Regions from separate parts of the Arthrobacter sp. SLBN-100 genome, predicted to be linked through region 3. Evidence: riboswitches for the same ligand, from Rfam matches in the RefSeq annotation. Region 3 holds a riboswitch; each other region holds the start of a gene.
The links. Region 3 has a riboswitch for cyclic di-AMP ahead of FBY31_RS04160 (LysM peptidoglycan-binding domain-containing protein). Riboswitches for the same ligand answer to the same signal wherever they lie in the genome.

Region 1 (5,940 bases), 2.8 Mb from region 3:
CCACACAGCACTCCATGACAAACAACCTCCCCCAACTCGCCCACCCGGACGGTTCCCCCATCCGGGCCCTGGTGGTGGACGACGAGCCGAGCCTCTCAGAACTCATGAGCATGGGACTGCGTATGGCGGGCTGGTCCGTTGCCGTTGCAGCCGACGGGCCCGAGGCAGTGAAACTGGCCAAGGACTTCCGCCCGGACGTCCTGGTTCTCGACGTCATGCTGCCTGGGTTCGACGGCGTTGAGCTGCTGGCAAGGATCCGCGCCTTCGCGCCCGAGGTCCCGGCATTGTTCCTGACCGCCAAGGACGCTGTGCAGGACCGGATCGTGGGCCTGGCAGCCGGCGGCGACGATTACGTCACCAAGCCGTTCAGTATGGAGGAAGTCCTCCTGCGGCTGCACCGCCTGGTCCAGCGTTCCGGGGTGGCCGCCATGGATACGGCTGAACTGGTGGTGGGCGACCTGGTCCTGAACGTGGACACCCGGGAGGTGACCCGGGCGGGCGAGGAACTCCAGCTCACGGCCACCCAATTCGAATTGCTCCGTTATTTGATGGAAAACCCCAAGCGGGTGATCAGCAAGGCGCAGATCCTGGACCGCGTCTGGGACTACGACTTCGGCGGCCAGGCCAACATCGTGGAGCTGTATATCTCCTACCTGCGCAAGAAGGTGGATGCCGTGCACCCGCCCATGATCCACACGGTGCGCGGCGCCGGATACGTCATCAAGCCTGCTGAGTAGGCGCACCATGGCCTCGCAACAGGTTGCGCCCCATCCCCGGAGCTGGCTCAAGCCCGGCACCTGGCACCTGCGCACCCGCCTGATCCTCCTTGCCATGGCCCTGCTGATCGCCATCTGCGGCGCGGTGGGCGTGGTCAGCTATGCCTCAATGGACGCATTCCTCACCCGCCAACTCGACGGACAGCTCAGCCAGGCCGCGGAACGGTCGAACGATCCCGGCCGCCCGCCCATGGGCGGTTTCAACGGAAGGGACCCGCTGGACGCCCGCGGCCAGAGCGTAGGAACCCTGAACGCGCGTATCCTCAATGGGCAGGTTAACAGCGCCGGGTTCCTGGCGCCGGACACCACCCGTTCGGCGTTGTCTGCCGAGGACAAGCAGGCCCTGCTGGCCCTGGCCACGGATGCGCAGCCAGTGGACCGTACCCTCTCCAACGGCGATTACCGGTTGATAGCCGTTAAGACGAATTTCGGGGATGTGCTGGTGACCGGACTCCCCCTTGCTGCCAAGGAGAGCACACTCACCTCCCTGGTGTGGACCTTTGTGTTCGTCTCCCTGGGCGGCCTGCTGCTCATCGGACTGGTGGGGACCGTGCTGATCCGCCGCACCATGAAGCCCCTCGAGCAGCTGTCAGAGGTAGCCACCCGCGTTTCACAGCTGCCGCTGGACGCCGGCGAGGTGGCACTGGCGGTGCGGGTGCCGCCGTCGAACTCCAACCCGGGAACGGAAGTGGGCAGCGTGGGCCACGCGCTCAACCTCATGCTGGACAACGTGGCCTACGCGCTGCAGGCGCGGCAGAGGAGCGAAACCAAGGTGCGGCAGTTCGTGGCCGACGCCTCGCACGAACTGCGCACTCCACTGACGGCGATCCGCGGCTATACGGAACTGATGCGGATGACGGAGGACTTCACTCCCGATGGCCAAAAATCGCTGGCCCGCGTGCAGAGCCAGTCGGAGCGGATGACCGCCCTGGTGGAAGACCTGCTGCTGCTGGCACGGCTCGATGAGGGGCAGCCGCTCAAGCTCAGCGCGGCGGACCTGACGCAACTGGTCATTGAGTGCGTCAGCGACGAAAAGGTGATGGCGCCGGGCCATATCTGGCGGCTGGAGCTTCCTGACGAGCCCGTCGTGGTCAACGGTGACGCCTCCCAGCTGCGCCAGGTCCTGATGAACCTGCTGTCCAACGCACGCAAGCACACTCCCCCGGGGACCACGGTGGTCACAGGCGTAGGCAAGTCTCCTGAAGGGGCAGCGGCAGTAACGGTAACGGACGACGGCGGCGGGATCCCTGCAGAATTCGTGGACAACGTCTTTTCACGCTTCGCCCGCGCAGACGCGGCTCGAAAGGTCGCAGGAGACCAGTCGGGTGCGTCAGCAACGGAGGGTACGAGCGGTCTTGGGCTGTCCATCGTGGAGTCCATTATCGAGGCGCATGGAGGAAAGGTAACGGTGACGTCACAGCCGGGACGCACACAGTTCGCCCTGCAGCTGCCTATCCGGGGGCCTTTGCAGCAAGGCGACGCGCCGTCATCGTGATCTCTGTTACCAAAATGTGACTTGTGCTTTGAATTCCTGTACCGTCGTTTAGGTACGGTTCCCGTTCGGGCCGTATATCCGGATGACGCCAAGCTCTGCCACTTCCCGGATTTCTCTTGAACCAAGGCAGAGGCGGGGGACCCACCGTCCCGGGCACTGATTGCCCTTGGGGTTAAGCCAGCACGTGATCTTTCCGTCTGGCCGGATGCCCTCATCCGAACCCGACAGCTAACTCCGCAGGTGTGAGAGGCGATTCATCATGTTCAAATTCCTGGCACAGCCACGCCCGAAAAACGAGTCTGCACCGCAGTCCGCACCGGAAACCGGGAAATTCCCTTCTGTCGGTAAGCGCGCGGCCGTACTTGCCGCATCCGCTGCACTCCTCGTAGGAGTCGGGGCGGCCGGACAGGCTACCGAGTCCAGCATCCGGGTTGCCGCCACCGAAACCCAAGCCGCTGAGGCGCACTCCAACCTGAGCATTGAGAAGAGCGAAATCCGGGCCAACCCGGCGCCCGCTCCCGCCGCCGAGGAGATCGCGGTGGCCCCGCAGGCGGCAGAGCCGGCACCGGCTCCCGCTCCCGAGCCGGCACCGGCGGCCGCTCCCGAACCGGCACCGGCTCCCGAGCCCGCCCCCGCGCCTGCTGCCGCTCCTGAGCCGGCACCCGTCGTCGCGGTTAATGACCCCGCCGGTGCCCAGGCTTACGCCGCCGGCCAGCTTGGCAGCTACGGCTGGGCTCCGGACCAGATGCAGTGCCTGCAGACCCTCTGGACCAAGGAGTCCGACTGGACCACCACGGCCACCAACGCAAGCAGTGGCGCGTACGGCATCGTCCAGTCCCTGCCCGCTGAAAAGATGGCAAGCGCCGGTCCGGACTACCTCACCAACTACCGCACGCAGATCAACTGGGGCCTGAACTACATCCAGGAGCGCTACCAGTCCCCTTGTGGCGCGCTGAACTTCCACCTGTCCAACAACTGGTACTAGGCGCGTAGTGGCGGACCTTAAAGCCGGAAGGAAATGACCGTCCGGCCGTCGTCCTTGCCGGTTTCGACGGCGACCGCGCTGTAGTCCTGGATGTGAAGTACGCCGGCGGGCAGCGGGCCGGTGTTGGATCCCACCGCCACAGTCCGGATGCCGGCGGCCACTCCTGCGGCGATTCCCGCCGGAGCGTCTTCGAAGACCACGACGTCAACGGGATCCACGCCAAGGTTAGCCGCGGCCTTCAGGTATCCCTCTGGATCCGGCTTGCCACGGGTCACCAGTTCAGCGGTCACCGCTATGGCTGGCATGGGCAGCCCGGCGGCGTTCATGCGGATTTCGGCCAGGATGCGGTCGGCCGACGTGACCAGGGCAACGGCCTCCGCCGGCAGGTCTGCCAGCAGCCGGGCGGCGCCGGGCAGGGGCACGATGCCGTCCGTTCGGACGCGTTCCATCGCCCCGAGTTCCGCCGTAAGTGCCGTCACGTCGGCACCGGCGGGAGCAAACCGGGTGACTGTATCGCGCGCCTGGACGCCGTGCGATGTCCGGAGAATCTCACCGAGGTCCAGTCCGTAGCGCGCCGCAAACTCACCCCACACCTGCTCCACCACCGCAGTGGAATCGACCAGGGTGCCGTCCATGTCAAAGAGGACGGCACTGCAGGTCAGGGTCCGGATTGCTGCAGGGGCCGAAACATTCATGGTCCCCATTCTGCCCCAGGATCCCGGGCGGCCTGATCTTAGGCCGCGGATCCCGGACGCCACCCCTGAGCCGTACTGGCCCGGCGCGGGTCAGCTTTCGCGGCCCGGGATGTATTGGACCGCCCACCTGTTGCCGTCGGGATCAGCAAAATAGACGAAGTGGCCCCAGGCCTGCACGTCCACGTCGCTGACGTCCACCCCGTTGTTTTTCAGGTACTGGTGGGCCGCGTGGATGTCATTGACAACCAGCTGGAGATTCGAGCCGGTGCCGGGAGGCGCGTCGATCAGCCCTTCCCCGATGCAGATCGAACAGGCTGAGCCGCGGGGCGTCAGCTGGACAAAGCGGATGGAGTCCGAGGGCCGCTCATCGAAGTCCGCATTGAATCCCACCTTGTTGACGTAGAAATCCTTGGCGCGGTCCACGTCCGATACAGGGACAAACACAAGTTCCAGTTTCCAGTCCATCCACACAGGCTAGCGGCGGGACGGGGAATGGAAAAGGGTTGAGCGCTACCCCGCGATGCCGTAAAGCCTGTCGCCCGCGTCCCCGAGACCGGGAACGATGTACGACTTCGCGTTGAGCTTTTCATCGATGGAGGCCAGGACGATGGTGACGTTCGCGCCGGAGAGTTCTTCCTCCAGCTTGGCCAGTCCTTCCGGGGCGGCCAGGAGGCAGATGCAGGTCACGTCGGAGGCGCCGCGCCTGAAGAGGAACTTGATGGCTTCGCGCAGGGTCCCGCCGGTGGCCAGCATGGGGTCCAGGACGAAGATTTGCCGGTCCGTGAGGTCTTCCGGGAGGCGTTCGGCATAGGTGATGATGTCCAGGGTTTCCTCGTCGCGGGCCATGCCGAGGAAACCGACTTCCGCGGTGGGGACGAGTTTGGTCATGCCCTCGAGCATCCCCAGGCCGGCGCGCAGGATGGGGACCACCAGCGGTGTGGGCTTGGTGAACGCGGTACCCACGGTGGTGCTGACCGGAGTTTCGATGGTAACGGGTTCGGTGCGGACTTCGCGGGTGGCCTCATAAGCGAGCAGGGTGACCAGCTCTTCCGTCAGCTGCCGGAAGACCGGGGACGGGGTGTTCTTGTCCCGGAGGACGGTGAGCTTATGGGCGACCAGGGGGTGGTCCACAACGAGAGTGCGCATGGGTCAAAACTACCACCCGGTTGTTGCGCGAATTCCTGCCGTCAGCCGCCTGCGCCGGACCGGGAGGAGCCGCCGTCGCTCCTTCCTGATGTGCCGCCGTCGAACCCGGCCGAGGTGTCCGTGCCCTGCTGAGTCTCGCCGGTGTGGTCCTCGCGGATGACTGGATGCTCGAACGTGGGGGCTGGCCCGGCGTGCTCCCGCTTCCGGATGAGATGGAACAGCCGGTGGGCCAGGATCACCATGCACACCCAGGCGAGCCCGAGGAGCCACCCTGCCATCACATCCGTGAGCCAGTGGTGCCCCAGGAAGACGCGGCTTAGTCCCATGGCGATGATAAAGATGACACCCGCCGTGATAGCTGTGATCCTGGCCCACAGCATCTGGAACTGCAGGCACATGATGTAGAGCAGGACGCCAATCACCACGGTGGTATTCAGGGTGTGCCCGCTCGGAAAGGACGGCGTTGACTCGTAAGGCGGCACTGCCTCTGAGTGGTCGGGACGGGTCCTGCCTACCAGCCGCTTGCCGAGGGTCGTGGCGAGGGTGGAAACCATTGCTGCACCGCCCACCAGGACGATGGGACGCCAGGTCCGGCTCAGAAATGTCAGCCACGCGGTGAGAATGCTGGCGACGATGGGCATGCCGATTCCGCCGCCCACGTTGGTGAAACTGGTGGCGAAGGCGTCCAACTCCGGAGTCCGCAGGGTCTGCGAGTATTCCAGGGCAGGAATATCAAGGCTTGCCAGCCCTTCGTCATCCACCACATTCGCGTAGACCTCGGCGCCGAGCAGGGCCAGGGTGAGCACCAAAGCCCCACCGATGATCATGGTCAGCCACATTGCG
Region 2 (5,940 bases), 3.0 Mb from region 3:
AAGGGATCCCAGGCAGGCGTGGGCTTCTCGAGTTCCTTGATCTGCCAGATGGTGCCATGCGGAGGCTCGGGCACGAACCGCAGCTTCCAACCCATCTCCGCCGGGGTGTGATCACCTTTGACGTTGTTGCACCGAAGGCATGCAGCCACAAGGTTCTCCCAGGAATCGGCTCCGCCGCGGGACTTGGGGTGGACATGGTCGATCGTGTGCGCAGCTTTCCCGCAGTAGGCACATTTGTGCCCGTCACGGCGAAGCACCCCGCGTCTGCTGACGGCCGTGGACTGGTTGTATCTGGGACGGATGTAGCGGTTCAGGAGAATCACGGACGGGCGGCCCAGAATCTCCTGGGGACCCACTACGGGATCGTCCCCTTCGGCCACAACGCTCGCCTTGTTCGTCAGCACAAGCACCAGCGCCCGGCGGAAAGAAATAACCGCCAGCGGTTCATATCCAGCATTCAGAACGAGAGTGCGCATGCACGTACCTCTTCACGGCCGCACCCGTCAGGGGCACGAGGGCCGGCTGCCCTCGGCATGTCCGGGCTATGGATCGACACCACAAGAGTAAACAAAGAAGTGCGCTATCGGCTAATTCCGGTGTGTGCGGATCCGCCGTGTCCGGCCGCAGCGACTGACGCGACCTGCGCGGTTAAACGAAACAACCCCTGCCGCAAGGGCAGGGGCCGTTTTCGATCCGGTCAGCGGCATAAACGGGCCGGGAGTGTCAGTTCACGCGGATGAAGACCGGGCCGGAGCCAACGTTGGCGCTGAAAACAACCGTCTGGTTGCCGTTGTAGCCGCCGTGCACTGCCTGGCCGTTTCCGGCGTAGACAGCGATGTGTGCCACACCGGCGCCACCGTCGGCGTAGTAGATCAGGTCGCCCGGCTGCGCTTCAGCGGCGCTCACGGTGCGGCCCAGGGAAAGGTAGCCGGCGGGCCAGTCGTGGAAGTTGATGCCGACGGCGGCCAGGGAGTTGGTAACCAGCATGGTGCAGTCCTGCATCACACCGAGCTGGGCGTAGGCGGCCGAAAGGATAGCTGCACCCTTGCCGCTCGCCGAAGCGGCGGGGGCTGCGGCAGGAGCGGAGGCCGTCACCTTGGCGGCTACAACAGGGGTGGCGGCCGGAGCGGGGGCTTCCTGGACCTCAACCTCGGGCTCCGGCGCTTCCACAACGGGAGCCGGAGTGGTGGTCACTGCGGGCTTTTCGAAGGAAATGGCAATGGTGGACTCAGCCGAAATCGGCGCCTCAACCGTTGATTCAACTTCCAGGTTCGAAGCCGGAGCGGAGTCACGCTGGACGTTGGCGTCAGCAGCGTTGGCTGCCAGGCCGCTGGTCAGGACCAGGCCGGAAGCGGCTGCGATCACTGCTGCCTGGCGTCCAACGCCTCCTGCATTGCCGCCTACAGCTTTGGCAATAATGGCGAGCGAATTGGTTTTGGTGACCTCGGCGCGATGCCGTGCGGTTGCACGAGTAGTCATCAGTTCTCTCTTTCGTTTTCCCCGGTCGCCTTGTAGGCAGACAGGGGGTTTGGACGTGCCGGCATCTTGGGGGTACGCCGGCACGTCACGAACGGGGATGTATAGCGAAAATGCGTTTGGGCAAAGAAAAAGCTCTTGGACCCGGAGGTCGAAGAACTAGTTCATGGTGAAGAATGCGGAGGAGCCGGTGGCGGCAGCCGCGTGCAGCAGCGTCCCCTGGGAGGGGTTCAGTGCGCTGATCATCATGCCGTTGCCGACGTAGATGCCAACGTGCGCGCCGCCGTTCTGCATGACCAGGTCACCAGGCTGTGGAGTGGAAGTCGGCTTCATAACAGTCCACGCATTGGTGCGGGGAATGCTGATGCCGGCCTGTGCGTAGACCCACTGGGTGAAGCCCGAGCAGTCCCAGCCGGTGACGGGGCTGGTGCCGCCCCAGACGTAGGAGCGGCCAATGCCGGTGTACGCGATGGCAGCAATGCCTGAAGTGGAAGCAGAAGAGGCGGTTTCGGCCAGCTTCTCCACGGTGGAGGCAGCGGTTCCGGTGGCAGCCGTTCCGTTACCTGAGGCAGTGGACTGGGTACGTACGGCCTGCACCCTGGGAGCCGCAGTGGTCTTGACCACCGGGCGCTCGAAGGAGACGGTGGCCGTGGGCGCCGCAGTAACGGCAAGGGCGCTCTGCGCTGAACCGGACTCGGCGGAGGCGGACACACCAGGGGTGGTGTCTGCGGCGGTGGCCGGCAAGCCCATGCTCAGGATGAGGCCGGAGGCAGCTGCGATAACGGCAGCCTGGCGACCAACTGTCCCGGCATTGGCACTAACAGCTTTGGACACAGTGTCCAAAGGGTTGGTGCGAACCGTTTGCGCACGGTGGCGCGCAGAATTATGGCGTGAAGACACGAAGGTAGCCTCTCCCAATGCCTGCGAGGTGAGCTGTCGGATTCGGATGGGAGTCACCCGGCCACGCGGCTTCCAAGGAAGCTTTGCGACTTAACCCCAAGGCCTTCCCATGGAAAGGCCAAAATTGGTTCCCCCGCCCCTGCCAGACGATGTCATGCGAACGGACCTTGAGCGGTGGCAGAGCTAGGCAATCCGCACAAGAGCGTCAACTTCGGAAAAGTTGACGCGAGTTAGACGGTACAGCAGTTTTGATTGAATGTCACATTCAGGTCACGGCAACTCAAGAGCATCTGATAGCTCATTGTCACTTGACTACAGCCAGCCAGTGGGGTCAACCACTTCACCATTGACTTGGACTTCGAAGTGCAGGTGGCAGCCCGTGGAGGCCCCCGTAGTGCCGCTGAGCGCGACAACTTCCCCGCGGGATACCGTCTGGCCTTCCTTCACGTTGAAGGACGACAGGTGGTTGTAGGTGGTTTCCAGGCCGTTGCCGTGGTCAATCACAACGCGGTTGCCGCCACCGAACTGGTGCCAGCCCACAAACGTAACGGTTCCGGTTGCCGCAGCCATGACCGAGGTGCCGCACTGGGCCACATAGTCCTGTCCGCGGTGAAAGTCTCCCGTGCCGCCGGTGATGGGGCTGACCCGGTAGCCGAACGGCGAGGCGGTGCTCATCACGGTGAGCGGGGCGCCAAGGCTTCCGGCCGAGGCGGCGCGGCTGATGGCGCCGGCCGACTGGGCGCTCAGCAGCTGCTTCAGCTTGCCGTCGGGGTCAGCCTGGGTGACAACGGCGGAGCGGCTGAAGTCAATCTGGGCTCCGGCTTCCGCGGAAACCTGGGGCTGGGGCGTCACAGAGGAGGCGGCTACCGGGGTGGCGCCCGAGGCGTCGGTGGCCATGACGGGACTGGTGGCCGGAACTGTCACAGTGAGGACCAGGCCGGTGGCGGCAAGGGCCATGCCGGCCTTCTGGCCGATGCCGCTGGCCCCGGCGAACTCGGTGATCTGGCGGAAGGGACCCCGACGCCGGCGAGCATCACGGTGCGGATCGCGGGGGCGCTCCGAGGTGATGACTTCGACAACGCGCGGTGTCGAAGCGGGGCCCGCCGCGCGGCGGCGACCCCTGGAATTCTGCATGGTCAAGAAGGGTTCCTCTCTGGAAAGCCTGCGGAGTTAGCTGTCGGATTCGGGTCAGAGAGTTCAAAGACCCGGTCCGCCGTAAGCAAGCTTCGGCACAGAGATATCCCGTTAAGGATCCTTCGCTGGAAGAGGCTTGCTGCTGACGGACTTCACCCCAAGGCAGTCCCCCGCTGCCGGTTGTGGTTCCCCCGCCTCTGCCAGTTACGACTCGCACTCCTGATCCGCTGGCAGAGCTCGGCTCCAGATCAGGTAACGCTTTAATATCAACGCTTGGTTCAACTATAGAGGCTTAAGCCGCTTGGTAACAATTCCGTTATCTTCGCGTAAGTGGCCGCTCGTAGGGTAACGCGCCGCTAGCCGGCAGGCTGGCGGATGGCAACAAACACGTGTGCGGCAACCTCGGGCGGCAGTTCCAGGGCCCCTTCAATCCCTGCAACCCGGACGGAAATATAGTCGCCCACCCGTTCCAGCGATACGGCTGCACCCGGACGGATACCGCCTTCATCGAGCTGGGACAGCAGTTCCGGCTCCACCTGGATGGGCTCCGCGAGCCTGCTCACGGTCACCTCAGATGCCGGACCGTAGGATTTCATTGCTTCAAGGAGGCTGATGGCACCGTCGGCGAAGCCCAATGAGGGCGTACCGCCCAAGGCCGCCAAACCGGGAATCGGATTCCCGTACGGAGACTCCGTGGGGTGGTTGAGCATCTCATAGATGCGCCGCTCCACCCGTTCGCTCATGACATGCTCCCAGCGGCAGGCTTCGTCATGGACGTAGGCCCAGTCCAGTCCGATAACATCCGCGAGCAGGCGCTCGGCAAGGCGGTGCTTGCGCATGACCTCCGTGGCGCGCTTCCGTCCCGTTTCAGTGAGCTCAAGGTGCCGGTCTCCGGAGACGACCACCAGGCCGTCCCGCTCCATCCTGCCGATGGTCTGGGAGACGGTGGGCCCTGAGTGGCGGAGCCGCTCGGCGATGCGCGCACGAAGAGCGACGATATTCTCTTCTTCAAGCTCCAAAATGGTCCGAAGGTACATTTCCGTTGTGTCGATCAGATCCGTCATCCAGCTCAGCTCCTAGAGCGCAGTACCTTGCGTTGTCCCACCGTATCGCCTTCACTGCGACGTAGTCCGTGGAAAAGCTTAGCCTATTTTGACTTTGTCCGAATAGTTCACCCCTGTGCTGCGCGGGCGTCTCATTGGCTGGACTATGGTGGCCCAGGTTCCCGCCGAAACAGCGCTTCAGGCAGAATAGGGAAGGCCCTGGTTGCAGTCACCGCCGACTGCCGGCCGCCAACAACCGTCCGGACCAAAGTTATGTCCATGCCGAAATTGGAGCACCTGTGAGCGAAACCAGCATCACTATTCCCGCCGACCTCCTGCCCAAGGACGGACGGTTCGGCGCCGGGCCTTCCAAGGTCCGGCAGGAACAGATTGATGCGCTGTCAGCCGCGTCAAAGAACATCCTCGGCACGTCCCACCGCCAGGCCCCGGTTAAGAACCTGGTGGGCTCTGTCCGCGAAGGCCTGAGCCAGTTCTTCCGGGCACCTGACGGGTACGAAGTGGTGCTCGGCGTGGGCGGCTCCACCGCTTTCTGGGATATTGCCAGCTTTGGCCTGGTCGAGAAGAAGGCCCAGCACCTTTCCTTTGGTGAATTCGGGTCCAAGTTCGCCGCAGCAACCAACAAGGCCCCCTTCCTGGACGCGTCCTCCATCATCAAATCCGAACCCGGCACCCGCCCCTCAGCGCAGGCAGAAGCAGGCGTGGATGTGTACGCCTGGCCGCAGAACGAGACCAGCACAGGCGTTTCGGCCCCCGTGCAGCGCGTTGCCGGCGTGGACGAAGGTGCGCTGGTCCTGGTGGACGCCACCTCTGCCGCAGGCGGTCTGGACGTCGATGTGGCACAAAGTGACGTTTACTACTTTGCTCCGCAGAAAAACTTTGCTTCCGACGGCGGGCTCTGGCTTGGGCTGTTCTCCCCGGCCGCCCTGGAACGGGCAGCACGGATCAAGGCCAGCGACCGCTGGATTCCGGATTTCCTGGATTTGCAGACGGCCATCGACAACTCGCGCCTGAACCAGACCTACAACACCCCGTCGCTGTCCACCCTCGTGACGCTGGACGCGCAGGTGCAGTGGTTGAACGCCAACGGCGGCATGGACTTTGCATCCGCCCGCACGGCTGACTCCGCCGGCCGCATCTACAGCTGGGCTGACGCCTCCGGGTTCGCCACTCCCTTCGTCACCAACCCGGACGAGCGCTCGAACGTCATCGCCACCATCGACTTCGATGAGTCCGTGGACGCGGCCGTGGTTGCCAAGGTCCTGCGCGCCAACGGCGTGGTGGACACCGAGCCTTACCGCAAGCTGGGCCGCAACCAGTTGCGGATCGCAACGTTCGTGGCCATCGAGCCCGCGGACGTTTCCGCCCT
Region 3 (5,940 bases):
GTCAACAAACCCGGCAGCGGCTGCAACAATATCGACGCTGCTGCTCATCGGATCCGGCCTGCCGACGCATGACGGATGCAAAACGGCGTCCAGGGGCGCGCCTCCAGCCGGCCGTCAGCGATAGCTTCCCCGCAGACGGCGCAGGTCCCGTAGGTGCCGTCGGCGATCCTGGCGAGGGCCGCCTCCACCTGGTCCAGTCCGGCGCTGCTTTGCTGCAGGAGTGCCGAGGCCTGCGACAGTTCGAAGGCGATGGTGGAGCCTTCCGGATCGTGTTCGTCATCCACGTTCGAATCCTGGCGGGCGGAGTTTGCCGAGGCGATGTCGGCGCGGAGGGCCGGAAGCAACGCCGCTTTCCGCGCCCGCTCCTCCTCGAGCAGGATCCGGAACCGTTCGAAGTCAGGCATGGGAAAAGCCTAGCGGGGTCAGTACCAGTTGTTGGCCGCCGAGTGGTTCCAGGCCCCGCACGGAGAGCCGTAGCGGCCGCGGATGTAGCCCAGGCCCCATTCGATCTGGGTCCGGTAACTGGTGAGCCAGTCACTGCCGGCGCTGGAGTATTTTCCGGGCGGAAGTGCCTGGGCTATTCCATAGGCGCCGGAGTAGGGGTTCGTGGCGGTAGTCAGCCAGTTTGATTCCTTGGTCCAGAGCTGGGCGAGGCAGAGGAACTGGTCCTGGCCCCAGCCGTACGAGCCCAGCCTGCCCGAGGCGTAGCTTTTGGCGCCTGCCGGGTCATTGACGGCGCCGCCGGGAACGGAGGGCACGACGACGGGCGGCGGGCTGGGTGCCACGGGCAAGGCGGGTGCGGGGGCAGGATTTGCCGGCGCCGGGTTGTTAGGTGCCGGATTGCCGGGTGCGGGGTCGTCGGGTACGCGATTTGCCGGTGCGGGGACGGGCGGAGCGGGCGGTCGGACGGCAGCCGCTGCGGCTGCCCTGGCTGCCGCTTCGGCCTGCTGCCGGGCCTGCTCTTCGGCTGCGGCGCGCTTGGCGGCCTGCGCTGCCTCATAAGCGGCAAGTGCCGCCTGGCCCTGCCGGTAGGCTCCCTCAACTTCCGCCGTCGTGCCCTTGAGGGAGGCCAGTTGGGCTGTCAACTCCTCGCTGCGCTGCCGGCTTTCCGCCACCTGGCGCGCCATCGCCTCCTGCGCGGACCGGGCGGCGTCGAGCTTGGCCTTGGCTTCAAGGGACAGCCGCTCACGTTCGGCTCTGGCAGCACTTTCCTGGGCAGCCAACGAGGATGCGATCCGGCCACCGGCTTCGGCCTTTGTGACCAGCCCCGCCGTTTTGTCCCCGACGATTTGCACCACGTTGAGCCCCTGAATGCTGTTGGCCTGGATCGCATCCAGGGCAACGAAGAATCCCATGGTGGTGCCGCCGGTTTTGTAGGACTGGGCCGCGAGGGCACCAAGTTCCTTCCGGTGCCGGGACAGATCGGCGTTGGCCTGTGAGACCTGGGCGGTGAGGGCCTCCACTCTTGCGCTGGCACTCTGCAGCGCAGAGTCTGTGACAGCATAGTCGGCTGCCGACTGGACGGCGGCTGTACCCAAGGACTCGGACTGGGCCTGCAGGTCACCCAAAAGGCCGTCAATCCTGCTGATTTCAGCGGCCTTGCCAGCCTCGGTCTGCTTTGCTTCCTGCACATCCTCCCAGGAGGGGTAATCGCCGGTCGGGTCGCTTTCCGCTGCGCCCGCCGGTGCCAGCCCCAGTATTGCGGTCAGGGCCACCAGAAGCGCCGCCGGCAGGAGGGACCGGGCTTTTGTAACGAACCGAGACATAGTCCGGAAGTTTACCGGCTTCAACCTCTGGTTGAAGGCCAGCGTCCTGACATCGTTATGCAGCGGAGACCTCCCGCTTCCTCCCGGCGGGCAGGACGGTGCACTTCAGAGGTGCTGGCTGAACCAGGCGAGGGTGTCTTTCCAGGCGGCTGTGGCCTGGGCCTCGTTGTACTGGTCACCGGTGTCATTGTGGAACGCGTGGCCCACACCGGGGTAGACAGTGAGCTGATGGACAACGTCGGTGGCAGCGAGCGCATCCTTGAGCGCCGGCATGGCACCCGTGATGCGTTGATCCAGCTCTGCATATACACCGAAGACCGCAGGCTTGATCCCCGGCACCTTGCCCAGGTCAGGGGCGGGCCCATAAAAAGCCGAGGTCGCCTTCAGCCCGTCCAGCTCTGTGGCTGCCTGCCAGGTGATGCCGCCACCGAAACAGTAACCGGTCATGGCAATTCGTTCACCCTCCACGAAGTCCTGGCCCCGGAGGTACTCCAGTGCCGCTCCAAAGTCGGCGATGTGCCGCTGGGCCCCGGCCGTGGTGAGGGCGCCGGGAACAGCATCGCGGTCCATGCCGGCGGTTCCGCCTTCCCGGCTCAGCAGGTCCAGGGCAAGGGCCACGTAGCCCTCTTTCGCGAAGCGTCGCGCCACGTCCTGGATGTGGGGTGTCAGGCCACGGTTCTCGTGGCAGATCAGCACTGCAGGACGGGGCCCGGTCGACTCCGGGCGGGCCAAGTAGGCGCTGACAGAGGTTCCGCCGGACGGAAACTGGACGGTCGCCGTCGTCATTCCAGCAGCACCCTCAGGTACGGAGAGCGGGCTTTTCGCCCCGGGCACCGCACCGGAACCGGCCGTTCCGGAGGCAGTCGACGCAGAGGCCTCGGGCGCGGGAATCGGGTCGGTGCTGCGGGGCATCTCACTGGGCGTGCAGCCGACCAGCAGCATCGCGGCCGCGGCAGCCGCCATACTGCCGGTAATGAAGGCCACCCGCCGGGTGAACGTCCGGTGGCTTAAAGTCCCGGCGCGGTAGTCGTCAAAGAATTCTTCGATCAGATACTTCTCATACTTGCCGAGCTGAGTCACGGGGCCTCCTCTGAGTGCGCTCATCCTCCTACCCTCTGCCCTCGCGGACAAGATTCAGCCACCCCATTCCGGCGGAGCTTTATTACTTTGTGACAAACAACACCTGGCGGCGTACGGCGTTTCTATCTCCTGAGGTCAAGGCCCGGTGTAGGAAGAATCCAATCATTTGCTAAATACGAGAGAAGCCGCTCGTATGTTACCCAAACGTGACAATCGGTCCCGGTGCGGGCTATGGTCTTCAGGTGTCCCTCCCAGACCGGGACATTCCCATCAGTATGCCGAGCCCTGCCACTGATCCGGGATTCAATCGCTTTCCAGCTGGCAGGGACGGGGGAACCACATTTCCGCGGCCTCCTCAGAGGCCTTGGGGTCAAGTCGATAGCGCCCTCCGTTCCGTTCGGAGCCGCTCCCGGCCGGGTATCTCCAACCCGAACCCGACAGCTCACCCCGCAGGCATGGGAGAGGCGATCAACCGTGTCAAAAAATTCCACCACCGCCCGTCACCGCGCGACTCCGGCCCGCTCAATCGCGCTCCAGGGCTTGGCTGTATCAGCCAAGTCGCTTGGCCGCCCGGCGCTCGCCGTAGCAGCAGCTTCCGGCATTGCCTTCGGTGTGGGCGCCCCGGCCCACGCAGGCGTAACCGGACCGGACACCACCGAGACCACTAACACCCAGGCTTACACTGCGCCCGCCGCTGCCGTCGCTGCTCCCGCAGCAGCTGCCGCCAACGTGCACACTGTGGTTTCGGGTGACACCTTGGGTGCCATCTCGGCTGCCTACGGCGTCAGCCTCAATGACGTTCTGTCGGCCAACGCCCTGGCGATCTCCGCGATCATCTACCCCGGCGACCAGATTCAGATCCCGGGCGCCGGGTATGTTGCAGCTGCTCCGGCCGCTGCTCCGGCACCCGTCGCCGCTCCTGCTCCGGCCGCCGCTCCTGCACCCGTTCAGGCAGCCGCTGCCCCGGCTCCGGCCAACACTGGAGTGAACGTGTCCTACGCTTCAGCTCCGGCAGCTGCCACCGGTTCGGGCGCGGGCGCTGCCATCCTGGCGTCGGCCTACGGCCAGGTGGGCGTCCAGCAGGACTGCACCGCCATGGTGGAGAAGGCCCTGCGCTCGGTGGGTAAGAGTGTTGGCGACCTGGCTCCCGGCCAGTTCTTCCAGTACGGCTCCGTTGTGGGCACCCCCGCTGCCGGTGACCTGGTGATCACCGCCGGCCACGTCGGCGTGTACGCCGGCAACGGCCAGGTTGTCAGCGGCGGCGTGGACGGTTACAAGACCGAGGTCCACTCCATCAGCTGGCTCGGGGGCGCTTCCTTCGTCCACGTAGCGTAGCCACACCACCCGGACAGGGGCGGCAGGCGGGATTATCCCCGCCTGCCGCCCCTGTTTCGTTGTTGGCGCTCGCTGCAACCCCGTCCGCCGGGTGCCGGCTGTGCACGTCCCGTCAGCTCAGGTGCCGCAGAAGGTCTGGTAACTGCCGAAGTCCTCCGGCGCTCCCTCGGCATAGCGCTCCAGCCCCGGGCGCTCCTGGTATGGGGCACGGACAACGTCCACGAGCCGGTTAAATGGATCGAGGTCGCCGTCAGTTGCTGCGGCGAGCGCCTCCTCCACCAGGTGGTTGCGCGGAATGTAGGCGGGGTTGACCTGGTCCATCAGGCCGGCGTCGGGTTGCAGGGCCTGCCACCGTTCGGCCCAGGCGTCGAAAGCCGCGAGGTCCAGGACCATGCCTCGGGCGGGCCGCTGGTTTCCCCGCGCCGCGTGGCCGAGATTCCGGAAGAACGAGGTGTAGTCCACGGGCCCGTCCTTGAGTATGGCGATCACGCCGTCCACCACCTGCGATGCTTCTTCTGCCTCCGGGCTCCCGGCGGCACTCTCCTTCAGGCCCAGTTTGGTTTTCATGCCGGCGAACCAGGCGTCACTGTACTGGCGGCGGAACGCGCCCAGGGCTTCCACTGCGGGGGCTACGGCCTGTTCCTGGTCTTCGTTGATGAGCGGCAGCATTGCCTCGGCAAGGCGGGCGAGGTTCCATTCGGCCACCACCGGCTGGTTGGCGTAGGCGTAGCGGCCGCCGACGTCGATGGAGCTGTAGACGGCCGCCGGGTTGAAGGCGTCCATAAACGCGCAGGGGCCGTAGTCGATGGTTTCGCCGGAGATGGTGATGTTGTCTGTGTTCATGACGCCATGGACGAAGCCCACCAGCATCCACCGGGCCACCAGCGACGCCTGGGCGGCTACCACGGCCTCAAAGAGGGCGAGGTAGCGATTCTCGGCCAGGGCAGCGGCGGGGTGGTGCCGTGTAATGGCGTGATCGGCGAGGCGCCGCAGGAGGTCCATGTTCTCGGTGGCCCGAGCGTACTGGAAGCTTCCAACCCGCAGATGGCTGCTGGCCACCCTTGCCAGGACTGCTCCAGGAAGCATGGTATCGCGGCGGACCGGGCGGCCGGTGGCCGTAACAGCCAGGGACCTCGTGGTGGGGATGCCCAGTGCGTTCATCGCCTCACTCACCACGTACTCCCGCAGCATGGGCCCGACGACGGCACGTCCGTCGCCTGCGCGGGCGAAGGGCGTGCGGCCGGACCCTTTGAGGTGGATGTCGCGCAGGCGCCCGTGTACGTCCGTCACCTCGCCAAGAAGAAGCGCGCGGCCGTCGCCGAGGAGGGGGGAGTAACCGCCAAACTGGTGGCCGGCATAGGCCTGGGCCACCGGCGTCGCCCCCGCCGGAATGTGGTTCCCCAGGAGGAGCCGGACCCCCTCCGGCGACTGGAGGTATTCCGGATCCAGCCCGAGTTCGCCCGCCAATTCTTCATTGAGGACAAGGAGCTTGGGGTCCGGGGCTTCCTCTGCCTGCCAGGGAACAGCAAGCTCCGAAAGTTCCCGGGCAAACCGCCCGTCAAAGGTGACGGTTGATTCAGCAGCAGCTGTCATTGCTCAAGCCTTCCCTCGTGGTTTGTTTTCCGCTCGGTTAGCCATGTGATGAACCGCCCTCAAATTCACTCTCCACCCCTTGGTCGGGTTTGGCAATAATTCCGCGGCCGTTCCCGCCCTGCGGCACGGGGTCCTGCACCACGGGGTCCTGCCAGCGGCGGCGCTC

Region 1: another riboswitch for cyclic di-AMP. It lies ahead of FBY31_RS17290 (hypothetical protein); the one in region 3 lies ahead of FBY31_RS04160 (LysM peptidoglycan-binding domain-containing protein).
Region 2: another riboswitch for cyclic di-AMP. It lies ahead of FBY31_RS17920 (M23 family metallopeptidase); the one in region 3 lies ahead of FBY31_RS04160 (LysM peptidoglycan-binding domain-containing protein).

Annotation. Positions count from the first base shown of each region.
Region 1 covers NZ_VFMY01000001.1:3,735,633-3,741,572, reverse strand. The annotation lists gene FBY31_RS17300 (response regulator transcription factor) at 1-737, shown strand, start outside; gene FBY31_RS17295 (HAMP domain-containing sensor histidine kinase) at 745-2,271, shown strand; cyclic di-AMP (ydaO/yuaA leader) riboswitch at 2,381-2,525, shown strand; gene FBY31_RS17290 (hypothetical protein) at 2,531-3,256, shown strand; gene FBY31_RS17285 (HAD-IA family hydrolase) at 3,274-3,951, opposite strand; gene FBY31_RS17280 (glyoxalase superfamily protein) at 4,042-4,416, opposite strand; gene upp (uracil phosphoribosyltransferase) at 4,462-5,097, opposite strand; gene FBY31_RS17270 (phosphatase PAP2 family protein) at 5,139-5,940, opposite strand, start outside.
Region 2 covers NZ_VFMY01000001.1:3,879,769-3,885,708, reverse strand. The annotation lists gene FBY31_RS17935 (HNH endonuclease) at 1-476, opposite strand, end outside; gene FBY31_RS17930 (NlpC/P60 family protein) at 724-1,479, opposite strand; gene FBY31_RS17925 (C40 family peptidase) at 1,636-2,310, opposite strand; cyclic di-AMP (ydaO/yuaA leader) riboswitch at 2,381-2,541, opposite strand; gene FBY31_RS17920 (M23 family metallopeptidase) at 2,689-3,510, opposite strand; cyclic di-AMP (ydaO/yuaA leader) riboswitch at 3,521-3,732, opposite strand; gene FBY31_RS17915 (metal-dependent transcriptional regulator) at 3,867-4,574, opposite strand; gene serC (phosphoserine transaminase) at 4,853-5,940, shown strand, end outside.
Region 3 covers NZ_VFMY01000001.1:890,491-896,430, forward strand. The annotation lists gene FBY31_RS04140 (DNA alkylation repair protein) at 1-48, opposite strand, end outside; gene FBY31_RS04145 (TraR/DksA family transcriptional regulator) at 45-404, opposite strand; gene FBY31_RS04150 (lytic transglycosylase domain-containing protein) at 423-1,766, opposite strand; gene FBY31_RS04155 (dienelactone hydrolase family protein) at 1,872-2,846, opposite strand; cyclic di-AMP (ydaO/yuaA leader) riboswitch at 3,145-3,317, shown strand; gene FBY31_RS04160 (LysM peptidoglycan-binding domain-containing protein) at 3,321-4,181, shown strand; gene FBY31_RS04165 (protein adenylyltransferase SelO) at 4,299-5,774, opposite strand; gene FBY31_RS04170 (ribonuclease Z) at 5,812-5,940, opposite strand, start outside.